One region of the Streptomyces sp. NPDC051136 genome, then DNA from elsewhere that is predicted to be linked to it. Evidence: riboswitches for the same ligand, from Rfam matches in the RefSeq annotation. Region 1 holds a riboswitch; each other region holds the start of a gene.
The links. A riboswitch is a leader RNA that binds a small molecule or an ion and turns the genes downstream of it on or off. The one in region 1 is predicted to bind thiamine pyrophosphate.
Positions count from the first base shown of each region.

Region 2: it holds a riboswitch for thiamine pyrophosphate, as region 1 does, so the genes downstream of both, ACIBCJ_RS29215 (thiamine ABC transporter substrate-binding protein) here and thiC (phosphomethylpyrimidine synthase ThiC) in region 1, are expected to answer to the same signal.
Region 3: it holds a riboswitch for thiamine pyrophosphate, as region 1 does, so the genes downstream of both, thiO (glycine oxidase ThiO) here and thiC (phosphomethylpyrimidine synthase ThiC) in region 1, are expected to answer to the same signal.

Region 1 is NZ_JBITFE010000003.1:540,092-549,840, forward strand. Features, by position in the region: gene ACIBCJ_RS11690 (YibE/F family protein) at 1-1,509, opposite strand, end outside; TPP riboswitch at 1,581-1,770, shown strand; gene thiC (phosphomethylpyrimidine synthase ThiC) at 1,763-3,577, shown strand; gene ACIBCJ_RS11700 (VWA domain-containing protein) at 3,655-5,139, shown strand; gene ACIBCJ_RS11705 (hypothetical protein) at 5,164-6,033, opposite strand; gene sppA (Ser/Thr/Tyr protein phosphatase SppA) at 6,216-7,322, opposite strand; gene ACIBCJ_RS11715 (LacI family DNA-binding transcriptional regulator) at 7,958-9,070, opposite strand; gene hisC (histidinol-phosphate transaminase) at 9,501-9,749, shown strand, end outside.
Region 2 is NZ_JBITFE010000011.1:106,383-116,131, reverse strand. Features, by position in the region: gene ACIBCJ_RS29255 (phosphatidate cytidylyltransferase) at 1-905, shown strand, start outside; gene ACIBCJ_RS29250 (arsenate reductase ArsC) at 1,335-1,799, opposite strand; gene arsB (ACR3 family arsenite efflux transporter) at 1,792-2,892, opposite strand; gene ACIBCJ_RS29240 (metalloregulator ArsR/SmtB family transcription factor) at 2,889-3,296, opposite strand; gene ACIBCJ_RS29235 (ArsI/CadI family heavy metal resistance metalloenzyme) at 3,376-3,846, shown strand; gene ACIBCJ_RS29230 (aminoglycoside phosphotransferase family protein) at 4,010-5,002, shown strand; gene ACIBCJ_RS29225 (hypothetical protein) at 5,642-5,983, shown strand; gene rlmN (23S rRNA (adenine(2503)-C(2))-methyltransferase RlmN) at 6,153-7,259, shown strand; TPP riboswitch at 7,298-7,403, shown strand; gene ACIBCJ_RS29215 (thiamine ABC transporter substrate-binding protein) at 7,482-8,570, shown strand; gene ACIBCJ_RS29210 (iron ABC transporter permease) at 8,686-9,749, shown strand, end outside.
Region 3 is NZ_JBITFE010000005.1:226,067-235,815, forward strand. Features, by position in the region: gene ACIBCJ_RS16285 (class II 3-deoxy-7-phosphoheptulonate synthase) at 1-630, shown strand, start outside; gene ACIBCJ_RS16290 (bacterioferritin-associated ferredoxin) at 796-1,029, shown strand; gene bfr (bacterioferritin) at 1,066-1,569, opposite strand; gene ACIBCJ_RS16300 (sulfite oxidase-like oxidoreductase) at 1,761-2,408, shown strand; gene ACIBCJ_RS16305 (deoxyribonuclease IV) at 2,430-3,332, opposite strand; gene pknB (Stk1 family PASTA domain-containing Ser/Thr kinase) at 3,367-5,325, opposite strand; gene ACIBCJ_RS16315 (thiazole synthase) at 5,500-6,294, opposite strand; gene thiS (sulfur carrier protein ThiS) at 6,297-6,497, opposite strand; gene thiO (glycine oxidase ThiO) at 6,503-7,729, opposite strand; TPP riboswitch at 7,727-7,838, opposite strand; gene ACIBCJ_RS16330 (hypothetical protein) at 7,891-8,241, shown strand; gene ACIBCJ_RS16335 (FAD-dependent oxidoreductase) at 8,273-9,550, shown strand; gene ACIBCJ_RS16340 (Rv2175c family DNA-binding protein) at 9,613-9,749, shown strand, end outside.

The sequences.
Region 1 (9,749 bases):
GGCACTACCACCCGCTCCCGCCACCGCTCCCGCCGCCCGGGCCGGCCGGTCCGCCGAGACGACCAGGGCGGCGAGGGCCGTGGTGACCGGCACGGACGCCACCAGGCCGATCGAGCCGACCAGCGTCCGCACGATCTCCTCGGCGACCAGCTCGCTGTTGGCGACGGTCCCCACCCCGCTCTGCGCGATCGAGAACAGCAGCAGCAGGGGCAGCGCGGCGCCCGCGTAGGCGAGGACGAGCGTGTTCACCACCGAGGCGATGTGGTCGCGGCCGATGCGGATGCCCGCGCGGTACAGACCGCGCCAGCCCATGGCCGGGTTGGCTTCGTGCAGCTCCCAGACCGCGGACGTCTGGGTGACCGTCACGTCGTCGAGGACGCCGAGCGATCCGATGATGACCCCGGCCAGCAGCAGGCCGCTCATGTCGATCGACGGGTACAGGCCGTGGATGAGGCCGGTGTTGTCGTCCGTGTTGCCGGTGAGCGCGGCCCAGCCGATGAACAGGGAGCCGAGCACGCCGATCAGCAACAGCGAGATCAGGGTGCCCAGCACCGCCACCGACGTGCGGGCCGACAGCCCGTGGCACAGGTACAGCGCGATCAGCATGATCGCGCTGGAGCCGATCACCGCCACGACCAAGGGGTTCGAGCCTTGGAGGACGGCGGGCAGGATGAAGAAGTTCAGCAGGAGGAAGCTGATGGCCAGCGACACGAGCGCCATGAGGCCGCGCATCCGTCCGACGGCCACGACGGCGAGCGCGAAGATGCCGGCGAGCAGCGCCAGGGGGAGGCGGCGGTTGACGTCCGTCACCGAGTACTGAAGATCCTTGGGCGCGGAGGGCTCGTAGGCGACCACCACCTCCTGGCCCTCGTGCAACTGCCGTGTCTGGTCAGGCTGCACGATCTCCTCGAACGTACGGCCCTTGTCGTCGCCGGTGTCGACACGGACGGTCGCCCGTTTGCACTCGCCCTTCGCCTGCTGCACCGCCGAGGAACCCTCGGCGGTGGACGTGTCGCCGGTCGGGGTGCCGCCCGAAGCGTTGGCGGACTGGCAGCTCAGTGCGACCACCTTGGTGACGGTGGCCTGCTGCGTCTGCCGGTCGAAACCGACCCCCGTGCGCTCGTGCGGCGGTGCGCCGCCCGGCCACAGCACCGCGAGCCCGACCAGTACGGCGGCGGCGAAGGGGATCAGGATCGCGGCGATGACCTTGCGCAGGTGCCGCGAGACGGGCGCCGCGGGTCCATGACTGTGCGCGTGCGAGTGCCCGTGCCCACCGCCCGCGCCGTGTCCACCGCCCGCGCCAAGTCCACCAGCACCGTGGCCGCTGTCCTCGGCCTCGTGCCCATGCACCTGCCCGTGCCCGTGCCCCTGACCGGCGACCTGTCTGCCGTCGTTCGCACCGTGGGTGACGACGGGGACGGGCCCGGTTGCCTGGCCGTCGCCCTCTGCGGCGTTCGGTCCGCGGCGGGGCCGGCGCGGCGGAAAGGGGGGTCGCTGCGGTGTGGTCACCGCCCGATCATCGCAAGAACGAGGGGGGCCCTCTGTTCACCGCGCCCGAATGGGCGCTAGCGTGGGGGCACCTTTGTACACGCGGGAGCTCGGAGCACCGGGCTGAGAGGGCGCTGACCTCCGTCCCAGCGATGTTTCACGGGAAACGTCACCGAAGCCGGGTGACGTATCCCACGAAGCGTCGACAGACGGAAGCCGCTGCGTCGACCGCCGAACCTGTTACCGGGTAATGCCGGCGTAGGGAGTAGGTCTCATGACCATCAAGGACGCACGCACGCCTGCCTCCGCACAGAGCTCCACGCAGAACTCCGTCCAGAAGGACGCCGTGGAGACCACGGAGGCCGGGAAGTCCATCGGCTGGCACAAGGCGTATGTCGAGGGTTCGCGCCCCGACCTGCGGGTGCCGGTCCGTCAGGTGCACCTCACCAACGGGCAGTCGGTCACGCTGTACGACACCTCGGGCCCGTACACCGATCCACTCGTCGACACCGATGTCCGCAGGGGACTGGCGCCGCTGCGGGAGAACTGGATCATCGCCCGCGGCGACACCGAGGAGTACGCGGGCCGTCCCGTACGTCCCGAGGACGACGGGATCAAGCACACGTCGCCGCGCGGCGGCCTGCGCAACCTCGACGCCGTCTTCCCGGGCCGCCCGCGTCAGCCGCGCCGGGGCCGGGACGGCAACGCCGTGACGCAGCTCGCGTACGCACGACGGGGCGAGATCACCCCGGAGATGGAGTACGTGGCCGTCCGGGAGAACGTGTCGCCGGAAGTGGTCCGCGAGGAGATCGCCGCGGGACGCGCCGTACTGCCCGCCAACGTCAACCACCCCGAGATCGAGCCGATGATCATCGGCAAGCGGTTCCTGGTGAAGGTGAACGCCAACATCGGCAACTCGGCGGTCACCTCCTCCATCGAGGAGGAGGTCGACAAGATGACCTGGGCGACCCGGTGGGGCGCCGACACGGTCATGGACCTCTCCACCGGCCGCAACATCCACACCACCCGAGAGTGGGTCCTGCGCAACTCCCCCGTCCCCATCGGGACCGTGCCGCTCTACCAGGCCCTGGAGAAGGTCGACGGCCGCGCCGAGGAGCTGACCTGGGAGATCTACAAGGACACCGTGATCGAACAGGCCGAGCAGGGCGTGGACTACATGACGGTCCACGCGGGCGTGCGCCTGCCGTACGTACCCCTGACCGCGAACCGCAAGACCGGCATCGTCTCGCGCGGCGGGTCGATCATGGCGGCGTGGTGCCTGGCGCACCACAAGGAGTCCTTCCTGTACGAGAACTTCGAGGAACTCTGCGAGATCCTCGCCGCGTACGACGTCACGTACTCCCTCGGCGACGGCCTGCGTCCGGGGTCGATCGCGGACGCCAACGACGAAGCGCAGTTCGCCGAGTTGCGCACCCTCGGGGAACTCAACCGGATCGCCAAGCGTTGCAACGTACAGACCATGATCGAGGGCCCGGGACATGTCCCGATGCACAAGATCAAGGAGAACATCGACCTTCAGCAGGAGATCTGCGATGAAGCTCCGTTCTATACGCTCGGCCCGCTGACGACGGACGTCGCGCCGGCGTACGACCACATCACCTCCGGCATCGGTGCCGCGATGATCGCCTGGTGGGGCACGGCCATGCTCTGCTACGTCACGCCCAAGGAACATCTGGGCCTGCCCAACCGTGACGACGTCAAGACCGGCGTCATCACCTACAAGATCGCCGCCCATGCCGCCGACCTCGCCAAGGGTCACCCAGGTGCACAGGAGTGGGACGACGCGCTGTCCGACGCCCGGTTCGAGTTCCGGTGGGAGGACCAGTTCAACCTGGCCCTCGACCCGGACACGGCACGGGAGTTCCACGACGAGACGCTGCCGGCCGAGCCCGCGAAGACGGCCCATTTCTGCTCGATGTGCGGGCCCAAGTTCTGCTCGATGAAGATCTCGCAGGACATTCGCCGGGAGCACGGGAGCAGCCGGGGCGAGATCGAGGAGGGCATGGAACAGAAGTCGAAGGAGTTCGCGGCCGCGGGCAACCGCGTGTACCTGCCGATCGCGGACTGATACCCGGGCGCGGAGAGGGGGCAGACGGCAGGGTCGGCCCTCTCCCCGTCGAGGGTCCCGCTCGGCAGACTGGACGCATGACAGCCACCTCACTGAGCAAGGGTGCCAACGTCGCCGTCGACTCCCCCGCGGTGCGCGTCGCACTGGTGTGGTCCGCCGGGGCGGGTGTTCCCGAGGTCGACGCCTCCGCGTTGCTGCTCACCTCGGCCGGACGGGTGCGGGACGACGGGGACTTCGTCTTCTACAACCAGCCCCGTCACACGTCCGGCTCCGTGCGGCACCTGGGCAGGTACGGCGGCCCCGGCGCGGATGCGGGGACCACGGGCGACGCCGTCGAGGTGAACCTGCGCGCGGTGGAGAGGGCCGTCGAGCGCATCGTCGTGTGCGCCTCGGCGGACGGCGGGACGTTCGGCCGGGTTCCCGGGCTGTCGCTGCGACTGCTGGACGCCGGGACGGGCACCGAGCTGGCCCGGTTCGACATCACCGCCGGGCCGGAGACCGCGCTGGTCGCAGGGGAGCTGTACCGGCGCCAGGGGGCGTGGAAGTTCCGCGCGGTCGGGCAGGGGTACGCCGCCGGGCTCGCGGGGCTGGCCACCGACTTCGGCATCACCGTGGACGACGCTCCCCCGGCGGCGGCCTCCGCTCCGACCCCGGCCTCCGTCCCGCCGGCCGCGGCGGCTCCCCTGCCGCCGACGCCACCCGCCCCGCTCGTACCGCCCTCCGTTCCGTCGCGGCCCCCCGTACCGCCGCCCGTACCGCCGCCTGTACCGTCGGCCGCGCCGTCGGCTTCCGGCGGCCCTCGTTTCACCAAGGGCGAGGACCGTCTTCCCGTGGACATGCGCAAGCGGCTGTCCCTGCGCAAGGAGCAGGTCGCGGTCAGCCTGAACAAGCACGGGGCGGCCGGGGTCACCGCGCGGGTCGTCCTCGTCCTGGACGCCTCCGGCTCCATGTCGTTCCTCTACTCCAAGGGTGTCGTCGCGGACGTGGTGGAGCGGATGGCCGCCGTCGCCGCGCAGTTGGACGACGACGGGGAGATGCAGGCGTGGACCTTCGCCTCGAACCCGGCCCGGCTGCCCGACCTGCGCCTGGGCGAGCTGCCCGAGTGGCTGCGGCTGCACGTGCGGGTGGGGGAGATCAGCCTGTTCCGCCGGGGCAGGAAGAAGGGACTGCACCCCGAGCAGGTGGACATGCGGGCGGTCGGCATCCAGAACGAGGAGCAGAAGGTGATCGCCGAGGTCCGCGCCTTCGTCCGGGAGCATCCGGCGCCGGTCCCGACGCTGGTGCTGTTCTTCTCCGACGGCGGTGTCTACCGCGACGCCGAGATCGAGCGGGAGCTGCGGGAGGCCGTGGAGGAACCCGTCTTCTGGCAGTTCGTGGGGCTCGGTCGCTCCAACTACGGGGTGCTGGAGCGGTTCGACACCCTGCCGGGCCGTCGCGTCGACAACGTGGGCTTCTTCGCCGTCGACGACATCGGCACCGTACCGGACCCGGAGCTGTACGACCGGCTGCTGTCCGAGTTCCCGTCCTGGATCACTGCCGCCGGCCGGGCGGGCATCCTCTGAACCGCTGCCCGCCCGTGCCGGTGGCTACTCGGGCCGGTGATCCGGGCCGCCGAAGTCCGGACTGCTGTAGTCCGGGCTCGAGTAACTCGGACGCGGACCGGCGTCGGGGCCGCCGTCGGGGCTGGTGAAACCGGGGCGACCGTAGCCGAGGTGCGGCATGCGGCTGCGCGGAGCAGCCGGACCGGCTCGATCCAGGGCCGCCGCGCCCGGGTCGGCGAGTGCCTCCTGCAGGAAGGGCAGGATGCCGCGCTCCAGCAGAGCCTCGTGCCATGCGGCCCTGGCCCGGGCCACCTCCTCGTCGCGCGCGGTGTAGAAACCGGACTCGGCGGAGGGACGGTTGCGCAGCGCGGTGAGCAGGAGCCCCACCGCGGCGACCAGGATCGCCACCGCGGTGACGGCGCCGAACACCCATCCTGTGGTGAGCATGGTCCGGGCGAAGGCCTGCCCCGGGTCGAGCATCCTCAGGATGTATCCGACCAGCAGGAAGATCGCCGCGGCGGTGCCGGCCAGGACCGGCGCCAGGACGGCGACGACGGCGACGGCCCCCGCCCCGGTCGCCTCGGCCATCTCGCCCACGGTGGCGGCGAGCCCCACCGCTCCCGAGTCCTGCTCCTGGGAGCCGGGTTCGTGCGGGGCGGACGCGGCGTCCGCGGGCGCCGGGCGGCGCAGCTCCTCGCGGACCTTCACGTAGTGCTGGTACTCGGTCGTGGCCGCCGCCGTGATGAGGGCGGTGGCGTTGAGGGCCATGGTGCGCAGTTGTTCGGAGTTGAGCCGCTGACCGACGGCGGCCAGCTCCGGGCGGTGTGGTGCGGAGCGCAGCGCCTCGTCGAGGATCCGCACGTACTCTTGGCGGTCCTCGTTCGACAGGTGCTGCGGAACGCTGTTCATGTGCATCCCCCGATGCTCCGTAGGGCTTGGGGCTCGCATGCCAACGAGCCGTCGGGCAGAAACGGAGGGGAGCCTGCTACGGATAAGCCGATGGTAGAGCGGTGACGGTGGAGGGTGACAGGGGGTTTCCGGAAATTGGGTGCCGCTGTGTACGGACGGCGCAGCCCCGGAGCCCGACGGACGAACGGTCAGGCGTCCAGCGGAAGTTGCTGGACCAGCAGCTTTCCGGCCATGGTGACGCCGCCGTCCATCGCGATGGCCAGGCCGTCCGCGTAGACGTGCGGTCCCTCGACCACCGTGCGGGTGTCGTCCTCGCCGTCCTCGGAGCCGACTTCACCCAGCAGATAGGGGATGGGGCTGTGGCCGTGAACGATCCGGGTGCCGCCGTACGTATCCAGCAGTGAGCGCACGGCGTCGGCGCCACCCTCGTCCCGGAAGGAGAAGCGCTTGGTGAGCTTGCGGAACAGGTCCCACACCTCTTCCGCGTCGTTGCGCGTGAGCGTCTCGCGGACGGTGTCGTTGACCTCTTCGATGGAGCGGCCGTAGTCGAGGTAGGTGGTGGCGTCCGAGTGGACCAGCAGGTGGTCGTCGACCTCTTCCATGGCGTCGAGACGGGCCATCCACTGCAGGTGGTGGTCCTGGAGACGGTCCATGTCGGTCTTCTGCCCGCCGTTCAGCAGCCAGGCGGCCTGGAAGGTGGCGGTGCCCGCGCCGGAGTTGACGGGGGTGTCGCCGAACCGCTTGGCGCCGAGCAGCAGCAGCTCGTGGTTGCCCATCAGCGCCTTGCAGTAGCCGCCGGCCGCGGCGGCCTCCGCGGACAGCCGCATCACCAGGTCGATGACGCCGATGCCGTCCGGGCCACGGTCGGTGAAGTCGCCGAGGAACCACAGCCGGGAGGTGCCCGCGCACCACTGGCCGGCGTCGTCGACGAGGCCCTTCTCCCGTAGAGCGGCCAACAGTTCGTCGAGGTAGCCGTGCACGTCGCCGACGACGAACAGGGGGCCCTGGCCGGTGGCCGGCGGCTGCACGGTGATCGGCTCGGGATCGACCGCGACCTGGACCGTGTCGCCCCGACGGATGACGGGCAGGTCGCGCTGGGTGGGCGTGTAGCCCTCGGGCATGGCCGCTTCGAGCCGCTCCTCGGAGGGTGGGGCGGACTCGCCCGTGTGCATGCCGGGGGCAGCGTACGGAGCGGTCTCGTGGACGTACGCGGGTACCCGGAAGTCGCGCACCGTCGCCGTCCGCTCCACCTCGGGTCCCTGACCGGCCCCCTGAGTCATCGACCCCTCCACCATCGCGCCGCATCTGCACCGCTTCGGACTGCCTGGTCGCAGCGGCCCGCGGTGTGTGGGCCCATCATAGGAATGCGGATCGCGCTGTGTGATGACCCAGGGGTGGTGAATCAGGACAGGACTCCGGTTCGCCGCGGCTTTCGCCCCGTTTGGGCCTGGCTTCGCCCGCCCGACACCACGGTCCGATGCCGTGACGGACGTGTCGGGTGTGGCCTTCGCCGCCCTGTTTCGCCGTCTCGGCCGTCACTCCGCCGTGCCGTCACTCCGGCCGTGCCGTCGCTGAGCGCAGGCCGCCCCTCGTGCATGGCGTCCTTCGGTACGTGCCGTTCCGGTCGGGCCACGACATGCGCGGTTCGCGGCCGGCCCCGGGGTGCCTCCGTCGACCGGGCCCGAGCGCACGGCGCCGTTGTCGGCCGCCGGCCTCGCGTCCTGCTCCCCGCCTCTCGCACCCTGGCGATCGGGACTCGTGCCGGATCCCGGAGTCCCGGAGTCCCGGAGTCCCGGAGTCCCGGAGTCCCGGAGTCCCGGGGGCCCGGGGTCCCGGGGTCCCAAGGTCCCGGAGCCGGCCTTCGCGCATCCGCGTCCCACCCGTCCGGTGCCGGGCTGCCGCGTGCCGCGTTTCGCTGGACCGGGCGCCCCTACTCACCCTCCGGCGACCGCGGAGGGCTGACCGTCGTACGCGGTGGCCGCCGCTGCGACGACGTACGCACGATCAGTTCGGTCGGTATCACCTGCTCGACCGGCTGGTCGGAGTGCAGCCCCTCGATCGCGTCGATGAGGACCTGGATCACGGCGGTGCCGATGCGGCGGGGTTTGAGCGACAGGGTGGTGATCGGCGGCTCGGTACTCGCGTAGCCGGTGGACTCGCTGCAGCAGACCAGCAGCAGGTCCTCGGGGACGCGCAGCCCGTACCGGCGGGCGGCGGCGAGCAGGTCGGTGCCGTTCGGGTCGAACAGGCCGTAGACGGCGTCGGGCCGGTCGGGCCGGGCGAGCAGCCGGTCGGCGGCGACCGCTCCGGCGCACGGATCGTGCGCTGGGTAGGCCTCGTAGACCGGATCCTGGCCGACCCGCTCGCACCAGCGCAGGTAGGCGGTGGTCGACAGGTGGGTGTACGTGTCGGTCGTGGTGCCGGTGAGCAGGCCGATCCTGCGGGCGCCGGCGTCGGCGAGGTGGTCGAGGATGCCGAGCACCGCCGCCTCGTGATCGTTGTCGACCCAGGCGGTGACCGGCAGCGAGCCGGCCGGGCGGCCGTCGGACACGACGGGCAGTCCCTGCCGGACCAGTTCGCTGACAACCGGATCGTGGTCCGAGGGGTCGATGACGACCGTGCCGTCGAGCGCGACGTTGGACCACACGTCGTGACGGGAGGTCGCCGGGAGAATGACGAGGGCATACCCGCGGGCGAGCGCGGCGGACGTGGCGGCGCGCGCCATCTCCGCGAAGTACGCGAACTCGGTGAAGGTGAAAGGTTCATCCCCGTACGTCGTGACGGTCAGGCCGATCAGTCCGGACTTGCCGGTGCGGAGCGTGCGGGCGGCGGCCGAGGGCCGGTAGCCCAGACGGTCGGCGACCTCGCGCACATGGCGCCGGGTGGCATCCGGGAGTCGGCCCTTGCCGTTGAGGGCGTCGGAGACGGTAGTGATGGATACTCCGGCGGCGGCGGCCACGTCCCTGATGCCCGCCCGACCCGGCCGGCTGCCTCGACGTGAGGTTTCCGCGCGGCTCACCTGGTGCTTCCCTGCTGCTGTCATGGCGAGCCGATAGTAGGGCTCATGGGGTGGGGTAGCGCGGACGCATATGCACGCGTTGACAGTCACGTTTCTGCATGATCATTAAGCTCTAACGTCCTTGGAATGAAAGCTAGTTGATGGCTCCCACCCCATTACCTGACGCGTTGACCAGTGAGGGCCTGCGGGGTGGCGGATGTTGCGAAGAGGTCTCAACTCACCTGCACGAGGGATGCGCGCCACGGCGCGAGCCACCGGCGCGTAGATATATGTACGGCGCGCCCCCCGAATCGTGCGCCTTCATGTGCTGATGCCCCTGATGCCCCTGATACCGGTGTGACGGACGAGGCCTGGTCGCATCCGGACGAGGTCCGGTCCACCTATACGCAGCGGCGGCGAATCCTCTTAAGGTGAGGAGTATTCGATGCCGGTGGTGGTCACGAGGAGGACTGCGGTGAGCGAGAAGAACCCCAGGCTGCGCGCCGAGCTGGAGGGGATTCCCACCTACAGGCCGGGCAAGCCCGCCGCGGCCGACGGTCCGGTGGCCTACAAGCTGTCCTCCAACGAGAACCCGTATCCGCCCCTGCCGGGGGTGATGGAGACGGTGACGGCCGCTGCCTCCTCCTTCAACCGGTACCCCGACATGGCCTGCACGGCGCTGATGGCCGAGCTGTCGGACCGCTTCGGCGTGCCGCTGTCCCAT
Region 2 (9,749 bases), on a different contig from region 1:
CGCCGGCGCAGCCGTATGCGGTGGTGCCGCAGAATCCGGAGCCCATGCCCGACGCCCCGCAGCCGGCGCACTCCCAGCCGCCGCAGAAGAAGAGCGCGGGGCGCGACCTGGGGTCCGCGATAGGAGTCGGCGTCGGCCTCGGCGTGGTGATCATCGCGTCGCTGTTCGTGGTGAAGGCCGTCTTCGTCGGTGTGGTCGTCATCGCCGTCGTGGTGGGCCTGTGGGAGCTGACCAAGCGGCTGGAGGAGCGCAAGGGCATCAAGGCGCCCCTCGTGCCGCTCGCCATCGGCGGCGCGGCGATGGTGGTCGCCGGCTACGCCCGCGGCGCCGAGGGGGCGTGGGTCGCCATGGCGCTCACGGCGCTCGCGGTCCTCGTCTGGCGGATGACGGAGCCCCCCGAGGGCTACCTGAGGGACGTCACGGCCGGCCTGTTCGCCGCGTTCTACGTACCGTTCCTGGCCACGTTCGTCACCATGATGCTGATGGCGGACGACGGTGCCTGGCGCGTCCTGGTCTTCCTGATACTGACGGTCGTCAGCGACACCGGGGCGTACGCCGTCGGCTGGCGTTTCGGCAAGAAGAAGCTCGCCCCCCGCATCAGCCCCGGCAAGACCCGCGAGGGCCTGCTGGGCGCGGTGGGGTTCGCGATGGCGGCGGGCGCGCTGTGCACGCAGTTCCTGATCGACGACGGCACCTGGTGGCAGGGCCTGCTGCTCGGCCTCGCCGTCGCCGTCAGCGCCACCCTGGGCGACCTCGGCGAGTCCATGATCAAGCGCGACCTCGGCATCAAGGACATGGGCACCCTCCTGCCGGGCCACGGCGGCATCATGGACCGGCTGGACTCCCTGCTGCCGACGGCGCCGGTGGTGTGGCTGCTGCTGGTGATCTTCGTCGGATCCGGCTGACGCCGGGCCGGCCGCCGCCGACGTACCGGCGCCCCCGCCCCTCCCGCATCCGCGGCCGCACGACGCGTGGCCGCCCCCGCGGGAGGGGCGCGGTGCGTTCCGGGGCGGCTCGCCTCGTCCCTGCGGGCGTCGGCGGAACGCATGCGGCCGGGGTTCCCGTCACCCCCTCCGCGGCGGCGGTGAGTCGTCGGCAGGCGGCGGAGCCCTTCGGAGCTCCACGCCGGCCGACGTGGTGCTCCCGCGTCACCACTGGAGGGGAAGAAATCGCGAGCGCTGGGTGGCTCTGCTGCCGGCCGTGGTGGCGGGCAGCCGGGCTCACCGCGTCGGCGGGCGGTTCGGAGAAGGACTCGTCTCCGCCCAAGGGAGCGGCGCTGCGCGGCTGCCCCGACTCGCGCGCTCGCTGCTCGCCGGACCGGCGGTTCGTCCTGCTCAGGGGCAGCGCTGACGGTCGGGGCTCGGATCCGCCGGTCCTGTCGACGACGGCCCGGTGAGGTTCGCCTCGTCGACCAGGCCGCGGATGCGCTTCTCGATCTCGTCGCGGATCGTGCGGACCGCTTCGACCCCTTGCCCGGCCGGGTCGGGGAGGTCCCAGTCGAGGTACCGCTTCCCGGGGAAGACGGGGCAGGTGTCGCCGCAGCCCATCGTGATCACGACGTCGGCCGCCTGGACCGCGTCGGTCGTGAGCACCTTGGGTACCTCGGCGGCGATGTCGACACCCACCTCCGCCATGGCCTCGACGACGGCGGGGTTGACGGTGTCGGCGGGAGCGGAGCCGGCGGAGCGGACCTGGACGCGGTCGCCCGCGAGGTGGGTGAGGAAGGCGGCGGCCATCTGTGAGCGTCCGGCGTTGTGGACGCAGACGAACAGGACTGACGGGACGGCGGTGTCAGGCATGGGCGGCGTCCTCCTGGGTCGCGGGGGCGGCGGCCGGGGTGGTGAAGTAGCGGCGAGCGTGCAGGGCGACGTACACGAGGCCGATCAGTACGGGGACCTCGATGAGGGGGCCGACGACGCCGGCGAGGGCCTGCCCGGAGGAGGCGCCGAAGGTGGCGATGGCGACCGCGATGGCCAGTTCGAAGTTGTTGCCCGCAGCCGTGAAGGCCAGCGTCGTCGCACGCGGGTGGTCCAGGCCGACGGCGCGTCCCAGGAGCATTGATCCGGCCCACATGATCGCGAAGTAGACCAGCAGCGGCAGGGCGATGCGAGCGACGTCCAGAGGCTGCGAGGTGATGGCGTCGCCTTGGAGGGCGAAGAGGATGACGATCGTGAAGAGAAGCCCGTACAGGGCGAAGGGGCCGATGCGCGGGATGAGCGTGGCCTCGTACCAGGTGCGGCCCTTGGTTCGCTCGCCGATGCGGCGGGTGAGGTAGCCGGCTGCGAGCGGGATGCCGAGGAAGATGAGCACGCTGCGGGCGATCTCCCAGACCGAGACGTCCAGGGCGGTTCGTTCCAGGCCGAGCCAGCCGGGCAGGGCGGAGAGGTAGAACCAGCCGAGTGCCGAGAACGCGATGACCTGGAAGACGGAGTTCAGGGCGACGAGGACGGCGGCGGCTTCGCGGTGACCGCAGGCGAGGTCGTTCCAGATGACGACCATGGCGATGCAGCGGGCCAGGCCGACGATGATCAACCCGGTGCGGTAGGCGGGCAGGTCCGGCAGGAGCAGCCAGGCCAGGGCGAACATCAGCGCCGGGCCGATGATCCAGTTGAGCAGCAGGGACGGCAGCAGGAGACGGCGGTCGCGTGTGACGGTGTCGAGGCGGTCGTAGCGGACCTTGGCCAGCACCGGATACATCATCACGAGCAGTCCCAGGGCGATCGGCAGGGACACCCCCGTGACGGTCACCTCGGCCAGCGCGTCACCCAGGCCCGGGACCAGGCGGCCCAGGACCAGTCCGGCGGCCATGGCGGCGAGGATCCAGACGGCGAGGAAGCGGTCCAGGAAGGACAGGCGCCCCGCCACGCCCCGCTCAGGTGCGGCAGTGCTCACGAAGCGGCCCCGGCCGGCGCGCGGCGGTCGGGAAGAGGCTCCCCCACGGGACGGGACAGGATGCCCGCCAGCCGGTCGGTCGTCTCCGGGAGCAGCCAGTAGTAGACCCACGTGCCGCGCCGTTCGCAGTCGACGAGACCGGCCTGCCGCAGCAGCTTCAGGTGGTGCGAGATCGTCGGCTGGGACAGGTCGAAGGCCGGGGTCAGATCACACACGCACACCTCACCGCCCGCCCGGGAGGCGATGATCGACAGCAGGCGCAGCCGCACCGGGTCACCCAGTGCCTTGAACACCTTCGCCAGGTCCACGGCCTGGTCCTCGTCCAGAGGAGCGGTCAGCAGCCCGGGGCAGCAGGCCCCCGGCTCGTCGGTCCGGCCGAGCGCCACCTCGTCTTGATTCGACATGCCTCTATGTTGACATCCTTCGATGCACTGCGCAATCGTGTATCGAAGAACATCGAAACAAACCGATGGGAGCCCTGCCATGTCCCGCGCTCAGCTCGCCCTGCGTGTCAGCGACCTGGAAGCGTCGATCACCTTCTACGCGAAGCTGTTCGGCACCGACCCGGCCAAGCGGCGCGAGGGCTACGCCAACTTCGCCATCACGGAACCCCCGCTCAAGCTCGTCCTGATCGAGGGCGAGCCCGGCGAGGAGACCCGGCTGGACCACCTCGGCGTGGAGGTCGAGTCCACCGACCGGGTCGCCGCGGCCACGACCCGCCTCAAGGACGCCGGTCTGGCCACCTTCGAGGAGAACGACACCTCCTGCTGCTACGCCCTCCAGGACAAGGTGTGGGTGCACGGCCCCGGGAAGGAGCCCTGGGAGGTCTACGTCGTGAAGGCCGACGCCGACACCCTCGGCAAGAGCGCCGCCCCCGACACCGACGGAGACGGCTGCTGCACCGGTCGGACCACCCGAGAGGCCCCGGATGCCGCGAGCTGTGCCTGCGGCTAGGCGTACGGGGAGCGAGTGAGGGGCCCCGGTCGCGGCCACGGCCGGGGCCCACTCGCGGGCGCCACAGGTTGCCCCATCGGATCTGCCGAACCAGCCAGAATCAGGATCAAACGCTCCCTAATTCGGTTGTTGCCGGGGCGGTGGGACCGTTGAATGACTGGTCATGAACCTGGCGCAGGTGGCCGAGCGGCTCGGATTGGGGCGGTTGCTGGATGTCCCGCTGCTGCTCAAGGATGACGAGCGGAGCCCGGTGTGGAAGGCCGTTACCGACTCCGGCTCATGGGTGGTGAAGATCGCCCAGCCCGGGGGTGACTTCTGGCTGCCCATGGCTGCCCAGGCGGGGAGGTTGGAAGCCGCCGCGTGGGAGATCGGTGTCGCGATGCCCGAGCCGCAGTCGACGGCTCTGGCAGAAGCGGGTCTGTGGCGACCGGTCGGGGACGGTTTCTACGCCCGTGCGGTGCGTTTCGCCGAGGGCGCGCATCCGACGGGGCCGATGTCGGAAGCGTCGGTGGCCTGGGCGGGCGGGCTCGTCGCCGACCTCGCACGGTGCGCGATTCCGGCCGACCCGACCGTCGGTGGCGACTACTCGCCGAACTCCCATGACGAGTGGGAGGAATGGTTCGCTCATGCCGAACGCCTAGAGGTCCTCGGTGCCGAGCACGTCCGCACCTTCAGGCTGTCGGTGGAGCGGACCGAGGCCATGATCGAGGACCAACAGGAGCTGTGGCAGTCCAGGTTGGTCATGCATCGCGACATCCGGCACCAGAACATCCTGATCGGCTCCGGTGGGCCCGTCCTGTTGGACTTCGATGCCGCCGGGGCGCAGGACCCCTGGTGGGAGCTGGTCTACACCGCTTTCCAGCTGGCCGGCTTCGACCGCGGCCCGGAGGTGCCCGAACGCCGTGTCGTCGAAGCGTGCCTCTCCGGGTACGTCGCTGCGGGAGGGGCGGTCGGGGCGGTCGACGAGTCGGCGTTCACCGGCATGTTCGCCGGACACGTGGGAGTGGCGGCGTGGGAGCTGTGGGTGGCCTGCGGCCACCGGGGCGGGAGTCCGGAGTACCGGGCCGGCTTCGCTCGGAGACTCCGGGAATCGGTGAACGCGATGGCCGTGATGCGCGAGGCCATGCCGACCTGGGTCACCTGGCTCAAGGCGTAGGCGGAGAACGCCGCGCTCGTCCGGGTGACCGAGTCCTGGGCGGTCACTGGGACGTCCCTGGGCCGTCACTGGGCGGTCCTGAGGCGTCGGAGGCCGACCGGCGCCGACAGCCGGCAGCCACGGGTGACCACGGGTGACCACCCCCACCCCGCACCGGAACGGGCCCTCGGAGTCGATCTGCACCACTGGTACAGCCGTGCTTAAGCCTGGAGGACTGGCAGGCAAGAGACCAGAACAAGCCCCCTACCGGCACGTTCAGTGCGGATAGGGGGCCTGTTTCGTGGTGCCGGGCCGTCTTCGGGCCGTCGGACTCGCAGGGCCGTATCACCTCTGCCCAGTGAGGCCGCCTCAACGTCGCCGGGGGAACTTCCAACCGTTCTGGCTCAGCTTGTAGAGCACGAACACTCCGCAGAGCACCCACGCGCCCAAGAAGGCCCACTTGAACCACGGAGGGCCGTCCCAGCGCTCTGCCAGTTGAACCGATGCCGCGAGACAGGAGGTCATTCCTCGCGTGTGCCCGGCTCCATAGGCAGGAATGCCCGGTCCACGGCCTTCCTGTTGCGCTCTTGGCTCGACGGCATCAGGTGCGCGTACATGCCGCGCACCTCGCTGCGGGGCTGAAGAAGCGGAGTCCGTACGGTGTCGCCCTGGCGGCGCCGACAGGCCCAGGCCACTGGACCGGGCCGGCTGCCCGCCAATGCTTCGCCCACGCGGCAACGGCTGTTCCGGGCGCACGGGCCGCATTCTCCGGAGGGGCTGTTCGAGGTCGACGACGACCTGGTGACCGAGGAGTACCTGGGGCTGCACGAAGCGTTCGAGGAGCTGGGAGCTTCCACCAAGCTCGTCTGCGTGTTCTTCACGGCCGACGCCGAGAACGGCGTCCATGCCATTCACTGGGGCGACGCCCATCTAGAGCCCGACCGCACCTTCACATGGCCGTACAAGGAACAGCTCCCGGTCCCTCCAGCGCAGATGGAATGACGGGCCGTGGCGCCGCCACCTGGGTACCTACGACGACGGCTGACCGAGTCCTGGGCCGTCCCTGGGCGGTCCGAGGCCGACCAGCGCTGACAGTCGGCACCCACGGGTGACCACCCCCACCCCGCTCTGGCCTGGGCTCCCGGAGATGATCTGCCACACTGGGAAGGTCATGCCTAAGCCCGGAGAACTCACATTCGTCGCGCCGCGCGGAGCCAAGAAGCCGCCGCGGCACCTTGCCGATCTCACGCCTGCCGAGCGCAAGGAGGCTGTCGCCGCGATCGGTGAGAAGCCGTTCCGTGCGAAGCAGCTCTCGCAGCACTACTTCGCGCGGTACGCGCACGACCCCGAGCAGTGGACCGACATCCCCGCCGGTGCGCGGGAGGGGCTCAGGGAAGCGCTGCTGCCCGAGCTGATGACGGTCGTGCGGCACCTGTCGACCGACCAGGGGACCACCCGTAAGACGCTGTGGAAGCTGTTCGACGGGACGCTGGTCGAGTCCGTCCTCATGCGCTACCCGGACCGGGTGACCATGTGCATCAGCTCTCAGGCCGGCTGCGGCATGAACTGCCCCTTCTGCGCCACCGGCCAGGCCGGCCTGGACCGGAACCTGTCGACCGCCGAGATCGTGCACCAGATCGTGGACGGCATGCGGGCGCTCAGGGACGGCGAGGTCCCGGGAGGCCCCGCGCGGCTCAGCAACATCGTGTTCATGGGCATGGGCGAGCCCCTCGCCAACTACAACCGGGTGGTGGGCGCGATTCGCCGGCTCACCGACCCCGAGCCGGACGGGCTGGGGCTCTCCCAGCGCGGGATCACCGTCTCCACGGTCGGTCTCGTCCCCGCCATCCATCGCTTCACCGGTGAGGGCTTCAAGTGCCGCCTCGCCATCTCCCTGCACGCCCCCGACGACGAGCTGCGCGACACCCTCGTCCCCGTCAACACGCGGTGGAAGGTGCGCGAGGTGCTGGACGCCGGGTTCGAGTACGCGGCGAAGTCCGGGCGCCGGCTGTCCATCGAGTACGCCCTGATCCGCGACATCAACGACCAGGCCTGGCGCGGTGACCGTCTCGGGCGGCTGCTCAAGGGCAGGCCCGTGCACGTGAACCTGATCCCGCTCAACCCCACGCCGGGCTCCAAGTGGACCGCCTCGCGGCCCGAGGACGAGAAGGCGTTCGTGGAAGCGATCGCCGCGCACGGTGTGCCGGTGACCATCCGGGACACCCGTGGGCAGGAGATCGACGGGGCGTGTGGTCAGCTGGCCGCGAGCGAGCGGTAACCTGACCGGCGGAAGTACGTCAGCACAGTCACATCTTCATATTCCGACAGGGGAGCGCCACAGCGCTGAGAGTGCGGCACCGGCCGCAGACCCTCCGAACCTGGCCCAGGTCATTCTGGGTAGGGAGATCGGTCACCACTCGAGCTGTTGCGCCCTGCCCGGGACCCTCGCCAGAGGCCCGGGCGGGGCCGCGTCTTCTCCTGGTCACCCAGGAGGAATTCAGTGAGCATCACCAAGAAGGTCAGTGTCCTGGCCGTCGGACTCGGCATGGTCGGCACGCTGGCCGCCTGCGGATCGTCGTCCGACGACGCCGGCAGCGGCTCCGGCGACTCCAAGACCGTGACCCTGGTCAGCCACGACTCGTGGGCCGCGTCCAAGGACGTCATCGCCGCCTTCGAGAAGAGCTCCGGCTACAAGGTCAAGGTCCTGGAGGACGGCGACGCCGGGCAGGCCGTGAACAAGGCCATCCTGACCAAGGACAACCCGCAGGGCGACGTCTTCTTCGGCGTCGACAACACCCTGCTGTCCCGCGCCCTCGACAACGGCCTGTTCCAGCCGTACGAGGCCAAGGGCCTGGACCAGGTGCCCGCCGACTACCAGGCGGACCGGGAGGAGCACCGGGTCACGCCGATCGACACCGGCGACATCTGCGTCAACTACGACAAGGCCTACTTCGACCGGCACGGCCTGACCCCGCCGAAGTCCTTCGACGACCTGGTCGAGCCCGAGTACAAGAACCTGCTCGTCACCGAGAACGCCGGCACGTCCTCGCCCGGCCTGGGCTTCCTGCTCGGCACCGCCGCCAAGTACGGTGACGACGGGTGGGAGGGCTACTGGAAGAGGCTCAAGGCGAACGGGGTCAAGGTCGTCGACGGCTGGGAGCAGGCGTACAACGAGGAGTTCTCCGGCTCGGCCGGCGGCAAGAAGGCCAAGGGCGACCGGCCCCTCGTCGTCTCCTACGCGTCCTCCCCGCCCGTCGAGGTCGTCTACGCCGACCCGCAGCCGGCCACCGCTCCCACGGGCGTCGCCGACGGCACCTGCTTCCGCCAGATCGAGTACGCCGGCCTGCTCGCCAACGCCGGGAACCCCGAGGGCGGCAAGGCACTCCTCGACTTCCTGCTGAGCAAGGACTTCCAGGAGGACATGCCGCTGAACATGTTCGTCCACCCGGTGCGGGAGGGCGCGCGGCTCCCCGAGGTGTTCACGAAGTACGGGCCGCAGGCGAAGGACCCGCAGACCCTGGACCCGGCGAAGATCGCGGACAACCGTGACCAGTGGGTCAAGTCGTGGACCTCGCTCGTACTGAAGTGAGCCTGAAGCGAGCCACGAAGGGACGCGGGCGGTGAAGCAGGCGGTGAAGCAGGCGGTCAAACGGCCGGTGAGGCCGGCGCGGACCGGGCGCGGCGGCGCGGTGCGGCTCGGGCTCATGGCCGTGCCCGTCGCGTTCTTCGCGGTGTTCTTCGCCTACCCCGTCGCCGCGATCGTCGCCCGCGGCCTCAAAACCGACGGGGCCTGGCGGCTCGGGCGGATCGGGGAGGTGCTCGCGCAGTCCGACGTGCGGCACGTCCTGTGGTTCACCAGCTGGCAGGCGCTCGCGTCCACCGCGCTCACCCTGCTGGTCGCGCTGCCCGGCGCGTACGTCTTCGCCCGCTTCGACTTCCCCGGCAAGCAGCTGCTGCGGGCCGTGGTGACCGTGCCGTTCGTGCTGCCCACGGTCGTGGTCGGCACCGCGTTCCTGGCCCTGGTCGGGCGCGGCGGGCTGCTGGACGAGCTGTGGGGCGTACGCCTGGACACCACGGTGTGGGCGATCCTGCTCGCGCACGTCTTCTTCAACTACGCCGTCGTCGTCCGCACCGTCGGCGGCCTGTGGGCGCAGCTCGACCCGCGGCAGGAGGAGGCGGCGCGGATGCTCGGCGCCTCCCGGCTGCGGGCCTGGCGGCGGGTCACGCTGTCCGCGCTGGCGCCCGCCGTGGCCGCCGCCGCGCTGATGGTCTTCCTGTTCACCTTCACCTCCTTCGGTGTCGTCCAGATCCTCGGCGGGCCCACCTTCTCCACCCTCGAGGTGGAGATCTACCGGCAGACCTCGCAGCTCTTCGACCTGTCCACGGCCGCCGTGCTGACGATGGTCCAGTTCGCGGCCGTCGCCGCGATCCTCGCCGTGCACGCCTGGACCGTACGGCGGCGCGAGACGGCTCTGCGGCTGGTGGACGCGGCCACCACCGCGCGCCGGCCGCGCGGAGCCGGGCAGTGGGCGCTGCTCGCCGGGGTCCTCGGCACCGTCCTCGTGCTGCTGGTGCTGCCACTGACGGTGCTCGTGCAGCGGTCGCTGGGCGCGTCCGGCTTCGGCTACTACCGGGCGCTGGCCGACGAGGACGGCGGTGCCTTCCTCGTCCCGCCGATCGAGGCGATCGGCAACTCGCTCCAGTACGCCGTCGCCGCCACCGCCATCGCCGTGGTGATCGGCGCGCTGGCCGCGACCGCGCTCACCCG
Region 3 (9,749 bases), on a different contig from region 1:
CTGGACTACGAGTCGGCCCTCACCCGCGTCGACTCGCGCACCGGGCAGCTGTACGACGTCTCCGGGCACATGGTGTGGATCGGTGAGCGCACCCGGCAGCTGGACCACGCGCACATCGAGTTCGCCTCGCGCATCCGCAACCCGATCGGCATCAAGCTCGGCCCGTCCACCACGGCCGAGGAGGCGCTGCAGTACATCGAGCGCCTGGACCCCGACCGCGAGCCCGGCCGGCTGACCTTCATCGTCCGGATGGGCGCGGACAAGATCCGCGACAAGCTCCCCGAGCTGGTGGAGAAGGTCACCGCGTCCGGCGCCACCGTCGCCTGGATCACCGACCCGATGCACGGCAACACCTACGAGGCGGCCTCCGGGCACAAGACCCGCCGCTTCGACGACGTGCTCGACGAGGTCAAGGGCTTCTTCGAGGTCCACAAGTCGCTCGGCACCCACCCGGGCGGCATCCACGTGGAGCTGACCGGTGACGACGTCACCGAGTGCGTGGGCGGCGGCGACGAGATCTTCGTCGACGACCTGCACCAGCGCTACGAGACGGCCTGCGACCCCCGGCTGAACCGCAGCCAGTCGCTCGACCTGGCGTTCCTGGTGGCGGAGATGTACCGGGACCAGTGACGGTCCGCCTCGCGAGGGGCGGGTGAAATGGGGCGCGGGTCACACGGGATCCGCGCCCCTTCCACTTTTGCCGGCCTGGCGCGATGGGTAAGGTTAGGTTTGCCTCACCGTCAGTCGGGCCCCCGGTCGTCGTCGGTACGGCACGACCTTGTACCCGTCCGGGAGGTGAACCGCGTGTTCGTCTGCAGCTGCTTCGGTGTCACCGAGGAACAGGTGAAGAGCCACGCGGAGGCCGGCGCGTGCACGCCCCGGCAGATCGCCTCCGCCTGCAAGGCGGGCACCGACTGCGGCGGCTGCGTACGCCGGATCCAGGCCCTGCTCGGCCGGGGCGCGTGCCCCCGCCGGGAGCTGGCCGATCAGGGCGCGCCGGTCCTCGCGGAGCTTCCCGAGGCGGCCTGAGCCCGGCGCCCGCCCGCCGGGTACGGACGACGGGACCTAGAGCGACCCGGGCCCCGACGGGTCCGGCTGGGTCTGCTCGATGACCGTCGACAGGTACAGCGACTCGCCCAGCTTCTCGATCAGGTCGAGCTGGGTCTCCAGGTAGTCGATGTGGTGCTCCTCGTCGGCGAGGATCGCCTCGAAGACGTTGGCCGACGTGATGTCGTGCTTGGCCCGCATCACCTCGATGCCCCGGCGCAGCCGGTCGATCGCCTCCAGCTCGATCTCCCGGTCGGCCTGGAACATCTCGGTCACGCTCTGGCCGACCCGCACGTGGAAGAGCCGCTGGTAATTCGGCAGGCCGTCCAGGAGCAGGATGCGGTCGGTGAGCACCTCGGCGTGGCGCATCTCGTCGAAGGACTCCGCGCGCGTGTACTTCGCGAGCTTGGTCCAGCCCTTGTGGTCCTGCAGTTTCGCGTGCAGGAAGTACTGGTTGATGGCCGTGAGCTCGGCGGTCAGCTGCTCATTGAGGAACTCGATGACTTCCGGGTCGCCCTGCATCGCTTGACGCTCCTTCGAACGGGAACAGGCGTGTTGCGCGGCATGATTGCACCGCCGTCGAAGATCGTCCAGTAAGTCTTGACTTAGTAAGTAAGGACAGGCTTAGTCGTCTTCGTCGCGTTTGTTGCTCTTTGCCCGAATGTAAGCGGGGTGGGTCAGGGGCATCGGTCCGGGTCTGTCAGGATGGAGACATGGGTCAGCCGGTGGAACACGGATCGGGAGAAGACGGTTCGCAAGGAGCGTCGCGGTTCGAGCTCCCGCCCGGGCAGCGACTGCAGCGCGGCTGGCCCGTCACGCACTACGGACCGGTCCCCAAGTTCCGTCCCGAACGCTGGGAGTTCCGGGTCTTCGGCGCCACCACCGACGACGAGAAGCACGGCTGGACCCACGACGAGTTCACGGCCCTGCCCTACACCACCGTCGTCGCCGACCTGCACTGCGTCACGAAGTTCAGCATGCTCGGCGCCGAGTGGGGCGGCGTCCCGGCCGCCGCGATCCTCGACCTCGCCCCGCCCGCGCCCGCCGTCACCCACGTGATGGTGTGGGCGGAGTACGGCTTCAGCTCCAACCTCAGGCTGTCCGACTTCGCCGCCGAGCACACCCTCTTCGCCACCCACAAGGACGGCGAGCTGCTCACCGCCGAGCACGGCTTCCCGCTGCGGCTGATCGTCCCGCACCTGTACGCCTGGAAGGGCCCGAAGTGGGTCCGCGGCATCGAGTACATGACCGCCGACCGGCGCGGCTTCTGGGAGGAGCGCGGCTACCACAACATCGGCGACCCGTGGCGGGAGCAGCGCTACTCCTACCAGGAGGAGCCCGGGGACGGCCCCGAGGCGTGACCCCGCGCGGCCTCCCCGGGGTCAGCCGTCGCGCAGCTTCTTCAGCCGCTCCACGTCCGCCGCGTGCCCCTCCTTGCCGCCGGGCGTCTCGATGACCAGCGGCACCCCCTCGGTCGCGGGGTGCGTCATCAGCGCGCGGAACGGGTCCTCGCCGATGTGACCGGCGCCGATGTTCTCGTGCCTGTCCTTGTGTGCGCCCGCCACGTCCTTGGAGTCGTTGGCGTGGATCAGCTTCAGCCTGCCCTCGCCGACGGTGTCCACCAGCAGGTCGAGGGTCTGGTGCATGCCGGACGGCCCGGTCAGGTCGTGGCCGGCCGCGAAGATGTGGCAGGTGTCCAGGCACACGCCCAGCTTCGGATGGGCGTCCAGCGCCTCGAAGTACGGCCCGAAGTCCCAGGTCCGCGAGCACAGGGAGGCGCCCTGCCCCGCGGTCGACTCCAGCAGCAGGTACGGGTCGTCGTCGTGGGTCAGCTCGTCCAGCAGCGGCAGCATGTGCTCCCGCACCTGCTTCAGCGCCACCCCGCGGTCCCGGCCGCCGGTCGCGCTGCCGGTGTGCACGACCACGCCGAGCGCCCCGATCGCGCGCCCGCGCCGCAGCGAGTGGCGCAGCGACTCGACCGACCGCTCCACCGTCGCCTCGGTGTGCGAGCCGAAGTTGATCAGGTACGGGGCGTGCACGTACGCGGGGATCGACCCGGCCGCGCAGGCCTCCCGGAAGGCCTCGTCCTGCTCGGGGCGGCCGGCCGGGGTGGCCCAGCCGCGCGGGTTGGCGACGAAGACCTGCACGGTCTCCGCCCGCAGCTCACGGGCGTAGGACAGCCCGACGGAGTGCAGTCCGCCGGCCACCGGGACGTGGCCGCCGACGGGGTTGCGGGGGAGGGCGGCGGAGGCGGTGGCCGAGAGGGCGGGCTGTTGACTCTTCACCCGTCCAGGGTGTCATGCGGCGGACGGCGCCCCGTCACCTGATGGTGATCTTGATGGTGGACCCCTCGGGAGCGGTGTCCCCGCCGTCCACGGACTGCTCCTTGACGGTGTCGCCGAAGAGCCCGAGCAGCCCTCGGTCCTCGTCCACCTCGAAGCCCGCGTCCTCAAGCGTTTGCCTGGCGTCGTCCACGCTGTCGCCGACCACGTCCGGGACCTCGATCATCCGGGGGCCCTTGGACACCGTGAGGGTCACCGTGTCGCCCTCGGCGGCCCGGCCGCCCGGCTCCGGTGTCTGCCGGGCCACTTGGCCGCTGTCGTACTCCGACTCGACCTGCTCGTCGGCGACCTCCACCTTCAGGCCGGCGTCCGTCAGCTCGGCCTTCGCGTCGTCCAGGTCGTCACCGGTGACGTCCGGGACGTCGACCGGGCTGCCCTTGCTGACGACCAGGGCGACCGCGGAGCCCGCGCGCACCGTGGTGCCCGACCCGGGCTCGGTGGAGATCACGAAGCCCTCGGCCGCCTCGTCGCTGAACTCCCGCGTCACCATGCCGGGCTCCAGACCCTCGTCCTCCAGCAGGCTCCGGGCCCGGTCCAGCCGGTAGCCGGACACGTCCGGCAGCTTCACGGTGTCGGGGCCGTCGGAGACCGTGAGCGACACGGAGTCGTTCTTGCGGATGCGGTCGCCCACCCCGGGGTCGGTGCTGATGACCTTGCCGCGCTCCACGGTGTCGCTGTAGGCGTGCTTCACCTTGCCGACGTCCAGCCCGGCGTCGTCCAGCCGGTCCCTGGCCTGCGCCTCGGACTTGGACAGCAGCGGCGGCACCTTGGTGAACTGCCCGGAGTTGATGTACCAGACGCCCGTGCCGACGCCGAGCAGCAGCAGGACGGCCACGACGATCGCCAGCGGACCGCGTCGCGGCCGGGACAGGCGGGAGCGGGGCGGGGCCGGCGGGGGAGCCGCCAGCCGGCTGGTGCGGTCGATCCCGTCCGAGGCGAACGCCCCGGCCGGGCGGCTGTCCCCGCCCTCGTCCTCGTCGACGGGCAGCGGCCGGGGCATGGTCAGTGCGCGCGGGATCACGCTCGTACGGTCCTCGGCGCCGTCGTGCTCGGCGGCCAGCGCCTGCGGCGGTACCGCGTCCAGCTGGTCCGCGCTCAGCGCCTCCCGCGTCTCACGGGTCCGCGCGAGCAGCGCCACGGCGTCGTGCGGCCGGATCTCCGGATTGCGGGCGGTGGCCGCGGCGACCAGCTCGTCCAGCTCGTACGCCATCTCCGGCACGGCGGCTGACGGCGGCGGCACGTCCTCGTGCAGGTGCTTGTAGAGCACGACGGCGGGCGAATCCCCGTCGTGCGGCTTGGCGCCGGTCAGCATCTCGTACAGCACGACACCGCACGCGTAGACGTCGACCCTGGGATCGGCGGTGCCGTTCTCGATCTGTTCGGGCGCCAGATAGGAGACGGTGCCGAGGACGGAGCCGGTGGTGCTGGTGACGGTGTCCACGGCCCGGACCAGACCGAAGTCGGCGACCTTGACCCGGCCGTCGTCGCCTATCAGCACGTTCTCCGGCTTCATGTCCCGGTGCACGAACCCCGCGCGGTGCGCGGCGCCGAGCGCGGCCAGCACCGGCTCCAGGATGTCCAGCGCGGCCCGCGGCCTGAGCGCCCCGCGCTCGCGCAGCACGTCCCGCAGGGTGCAGCCCGCGATGTACTCCATCGCCAGGTAGACGTACGCCCCCTCGGCCCCCTGGTCGAAGACCTGGACCACGTTGGGGTGGTCGAGCCGGGCCACCGACTTGGCCTCGCGGATGAACCGCTCGACGAAGGTGGCGTCGGTCGCGAGCGTCGGGTGCATCACCTTCAGCGCGAGCACGCGGTCCAGGCGGGTGTCCACGGCCCGGTAGACCGTGGCCATCCCGCCCACCGCGATCCGCGCCTCGACGCGGTACCGGCCGTCGAGCACCTGCCCGACGAGAGGGTCCTGAAGGGTCGTGTCCACGCAGGGGAGTCTACGAGCCACCACGGACACCCCGCGCCGCCGCCCGGAATCGCACCACGACTGCAGCGCACCTGTGACGTAGGCGTCCGCGCCGCCGCGACCGCCGGGCCGCGCTCCCGCCCCGGCTGCCGACAGGACCCAGGGGACGTCGTCCGGATCTTGCGCGGGTCACCCCTAGAAGGCGGGCCGCTCCGGATCCAGCACGGCGAGGCCCTCCGCCGGAGACGACGCCTCGGCGAAGTGCCGGCGCGGGATCCGCCCCGCCCGCCGGGCCAGCCGCCCCGCCTCCACCGCGTACCGCATCCCCTCGGCCATCAGGACGGGTTCCTGCGCCCGGGTCACCGCCGAGGCCAGCATCACACCCGCGCACCCCAGCTCCATCGCCAGCGCTACGTCCGACGCCGTACCGGCTCCCGCGTCGAGAATCACCGGTACGCGCGCGTGCTCCACGATCAGCTGGAAGTTGTGCGGGTTGCGGATGCCGAGCCCGGACCCGATCGGCGAGCCCAGCGGCATGATCGCCGCGCACCCGGCGTCCTCCAGCTTCCGCGCGAGCACCGGGTCGTCGTTGGTGTACGGCAGCACCGTGAACCCGTCGTCGACCAGCGTCTCCGCCGCGTCCAGCAGCTCGACCGGGTCCGGCAGCAGGGTGCGCTCGTCGGCGATGACCTCCAGCTTGACCAGGTCCGTGCCCAGCGCCTCGCGCGCCAGCCGCGCGGTCAGGACGGCCTCCCCGGCGGTGAAGCAGCCGGCCGTGTTGGGCAGGACGCGGATGCCGAGCCGGTCGAGGACGGACAGCACCGACCCGTGCACCGAGGCGTTCACCCGCCGCATCGCGACGGTCGTCAGCTCCGTACCGGAGGCCACCAGGGCGCGCTCCAGCACGTCGAGGCTGGGCGCCCCGCCCGTGCCCATGATCAGGCGGGAGCCGTACGTCGTACCGCCGAGGACGAAGGGATCGTCGGCCATGGTCAGCCTCCTTGCACAGCGGTGAGGACCTCGACGCGGTCGCCGTCGGCCAGGGCGGTGGCGGACCACTGCGCGCGCGGGACGACGGTCTCGTTCAGGGCGGCGGCCACGCCGGACGGTGCCGCGGTGAGGGTGCCCACCAGCGCGTCCAGGGCCGTGCCGGGAGCCACCTCGCGGGGCTCGCCGTTGACGGAGATGGTCACGGGAGTCATACGGTCTGCTCCGTCCGTTCCGAGGGGGTCGAAGGCCGGGGTAGGGCGGGGTCGGTGCTGAAGCGCCGCGGGGTGAAGGCGCGGGCCTCCTCGGGCAGCTCCCCGGTGGTCAGGACATCCGCCATGACGTCGCCGGTGACCGGGGTGAGCAGGACGCCGTTGCGGTAGTGCCCGGTGGCCAGCGACAGGCCGTCCAGAGCGGTCGGGCCGAGCAGCGGGGCGTTGTCCGGGGAGCCCGGGCGCAGGCCCGCGCGGGTCTCCGTCAGGGGCAGCTCCGTGATGCCGGGAACCAGCTCGTGGGCGTCGCGCAGCAGCTCGTAGACGCCGCCCGCGGTGACCGTCGTGTCCCAGCCCAGCTCCTCGCTGGTGGCGCCGACGACCAGCTCACCGCTCTCGCGGGGCACCAGATAGACGGAGTTGCCGCGCACCACGGCGCGCACCGTCCGGTGCAGCAGCGGCCGCGCCCTGGACATCGTCAGCCGCAGCACCTGGCCCTTCACCGGCCGCACCGGCGGCAGCACGGCCTCCGGCACGCCCGTCAGCCGCCCGCTCAGACTGCCCCCGGCCAGCACCACCTGTCCGGCCTCCAGCGCGGTGCCGTCGGAGGTGACGACACCGGTGGCGCGGTCCCCGCGCCCGACGGTGAGCCGCTCCGCCCACGTCCGCTGGAAGACCACGCCCGCGTGCTCGCAGGCTGCCAGCAGTGCGCCGGCCAGGCGCCGGGGGTCGATCTGGTGGTCGCCGTCCACCCGCAGCCCCCCGCGCACGCCCGGCGCGAGCATCGGCTCAAGACGTCGGCACTCGCGCCCCGACAGCCACTCCGACTCCAGGCCGGAGCGCTGCTGGAGCGCGTGCAGTTCGCGCAGGTGGGCGCGGTCGTCGGCGTCCAGCGCGACGGCGAGCGTGCCGCAGCGGCGGTACCCGAGGTCGTGACCCGTGAGGTCGGCCAGCTCGGCCGCGAACGCGGGGTACCGGCGGGCCGAGGCGAGGTTCAGGGCGAGCAGCGTCCCCTCGCCGTAGTGCAGCTCCGTGACGGCGGCCAGCATCCCGGCCGCCACCTGGGCCGCCCCGCCGCCCGGCTCGGGGTCGACGAGGCCCGTGGCCAGCCCGCGCTGCGCGGCCCGCCAGGCCGTGACCAGCCCGACGACCCCGCCGCCGACGACCAGGACGTCGGGCGCACGAGACGTACCAGGAGGACGAGATGCGTTCGGTGGAGACGACATGGGCGTCCAGCCCCTCCCTTCGCCGGCATGACCCGGATCAGGTTCGTACGGTCGGAGGCCGCCAGCCTCCCTCTCAGCCCGGTGCGTCCGGGCTCCCGCGAGTGCTTTACGTTGGCCACCCTAGCCCGCAGGGCATCGCACTCGTAAGGGAGCCCGTGTCCATGACCCGTTCGCTCGACGGTCTCGTCCTCGCGCCGGTCGCCGACCAGGCGCCCGGCCAGGTGGGCACCCGCACCCGGTTCACCTACCACGAGCAGGACGGCGCCGTGTGGGCCGAGTACGCCGGCGGTGACGTCGTGCGCGGCCGTCTGGTGGGCACCAGGGAGGGCGACCGCCTCGACTTCCGGTACGTGCAGCTGAAGACCGACGGCAGCACCTCGTCGGGCCACTGCGCCTCGACCGTCGTGGAGCTGCCGGACGGACGCGTGCGCCTGGAGGAGACCTGGGAGTGGGAGTCGCAGGCGGGCAGCGGCACGAGCGTCGTGGAGCAGATCACCGCGCAGGGGCACTGACCGGCGTTTCGCGGGTAACTATGGTGATCGGGTGAGCGAGCAGACGAACGAGCGGGGGCGGGAACCGGTGGCGGACGCGGAGCGCCGTGTGGTCGTAGTGGGCGCCGGGATGGCGGGCGTGCAGACCGCGGTCGCCCTGCGGGAGCAGGGCTTCACCGGCCCGGTGATCCTGATCGGCGCGGAGCCCCACCAGCCGTACGACCGTCCCCCGCTGTCCAAGGCCGTCCTGCTCGGCACCGCCGAGGGCTCCGCCTTCGACGTCGACTTCGAGGCGCTCGGCATCACCCTGCGGCTGGGCTGCGAGGCCCTGGGCGTCCGCCCCGGCGACCACGTCCTGGACACCTCCGAGGGCCCCGTCCGCTACGACGCCCTCGTCCTGGCGACCGGCGCCGAACCGGTCCGGCTCCCCGGCACCGAGGACGTGCCCGGCGTCCACCTGCTGCGCACCCTGGACGACGCCGAACGGCTGCGCCCGGTGCTCGCCCGGCAGCACGACGTCGTGGTCGTCGGCGCGGGCTGGATCGGCGCCGAGTTCGCCACCGCGGCGCGCGAGGCGGGCTGCGCGGTGACCGTGGTGGAAGCCGCCGACCGGCCGCTGGCCGACGCGCTGCCCGCCGAGGTCGCCGCGCCGATGACCGACTGGTACGCCGACGCCGGGGCAGAACTGCGCACCCGCGCGCGCGTGGAGCGCGTCGAACCCGGCGGCCCCGGCGAGCCGGCCCGCGTCGTCCTCGACGACGGCACCCGGCTGCCCGCCGGCGCGGTCGTCGTCGGCATCGGGGCCCGCCCGGCCACCGGCTGGCTCGCCGGCTCCGGCATCGCCCTCGGCGCGCACGGCGAGGTCCTGGCCGACGACCGCCTGCGCACCTCCGCGGCGGACGTGCACGCGGTGGGCGACTGCGCGTCCTTCCCCTCCGCCCGCTACGGCGAGCGGCTGCTGGTGCACCACTGGGACAACGCCCTCCAGGGCCCGCGCACGGTCGCCGCCGACATCGTCGGCGCCCCGGGCGGCGAGGCCCCGCCCGCCTACGACCCGGTGCCGTACTTCTGGTCCGAGCAGTTCGGCCGCTTCGTGCAGTACGCCGGTCACCACACGGCCGCCGACACCACGCTGTGGCGCGGCGACCCCGCGAGCCCCGCGTGGACGGTCTGCTGGCTGCGCGCGGGCCGCCTGGTGGCCCTGCTGGCGGTGGGGCGCCCCCGGGACCTGGCACAGGGCAGACGGCTGATCCAGGCGGGCACCACGATGGACCCCGGGCTGCTGGCCGATCCGGCCAGACCGCTGAAGACGGCGGCCGCGACGGCGTAACCGGGCGCGGTCGGGCGCGGCCCGGTTTCCGACTGTCAGTGCCAGGTGGCAGTCTGGGGGGCGTGACCGAGATTGACGCAAAGATCGATGCTCTCGTGCCTGCCTGGCTCACCGTTCCCGACATCGCCGAGAAGCTCGGCGTCGAGGTGACCCGGGTACGCCAGCTGATCAAGGAAGGCCAGCTCATCGCCGTACGCCG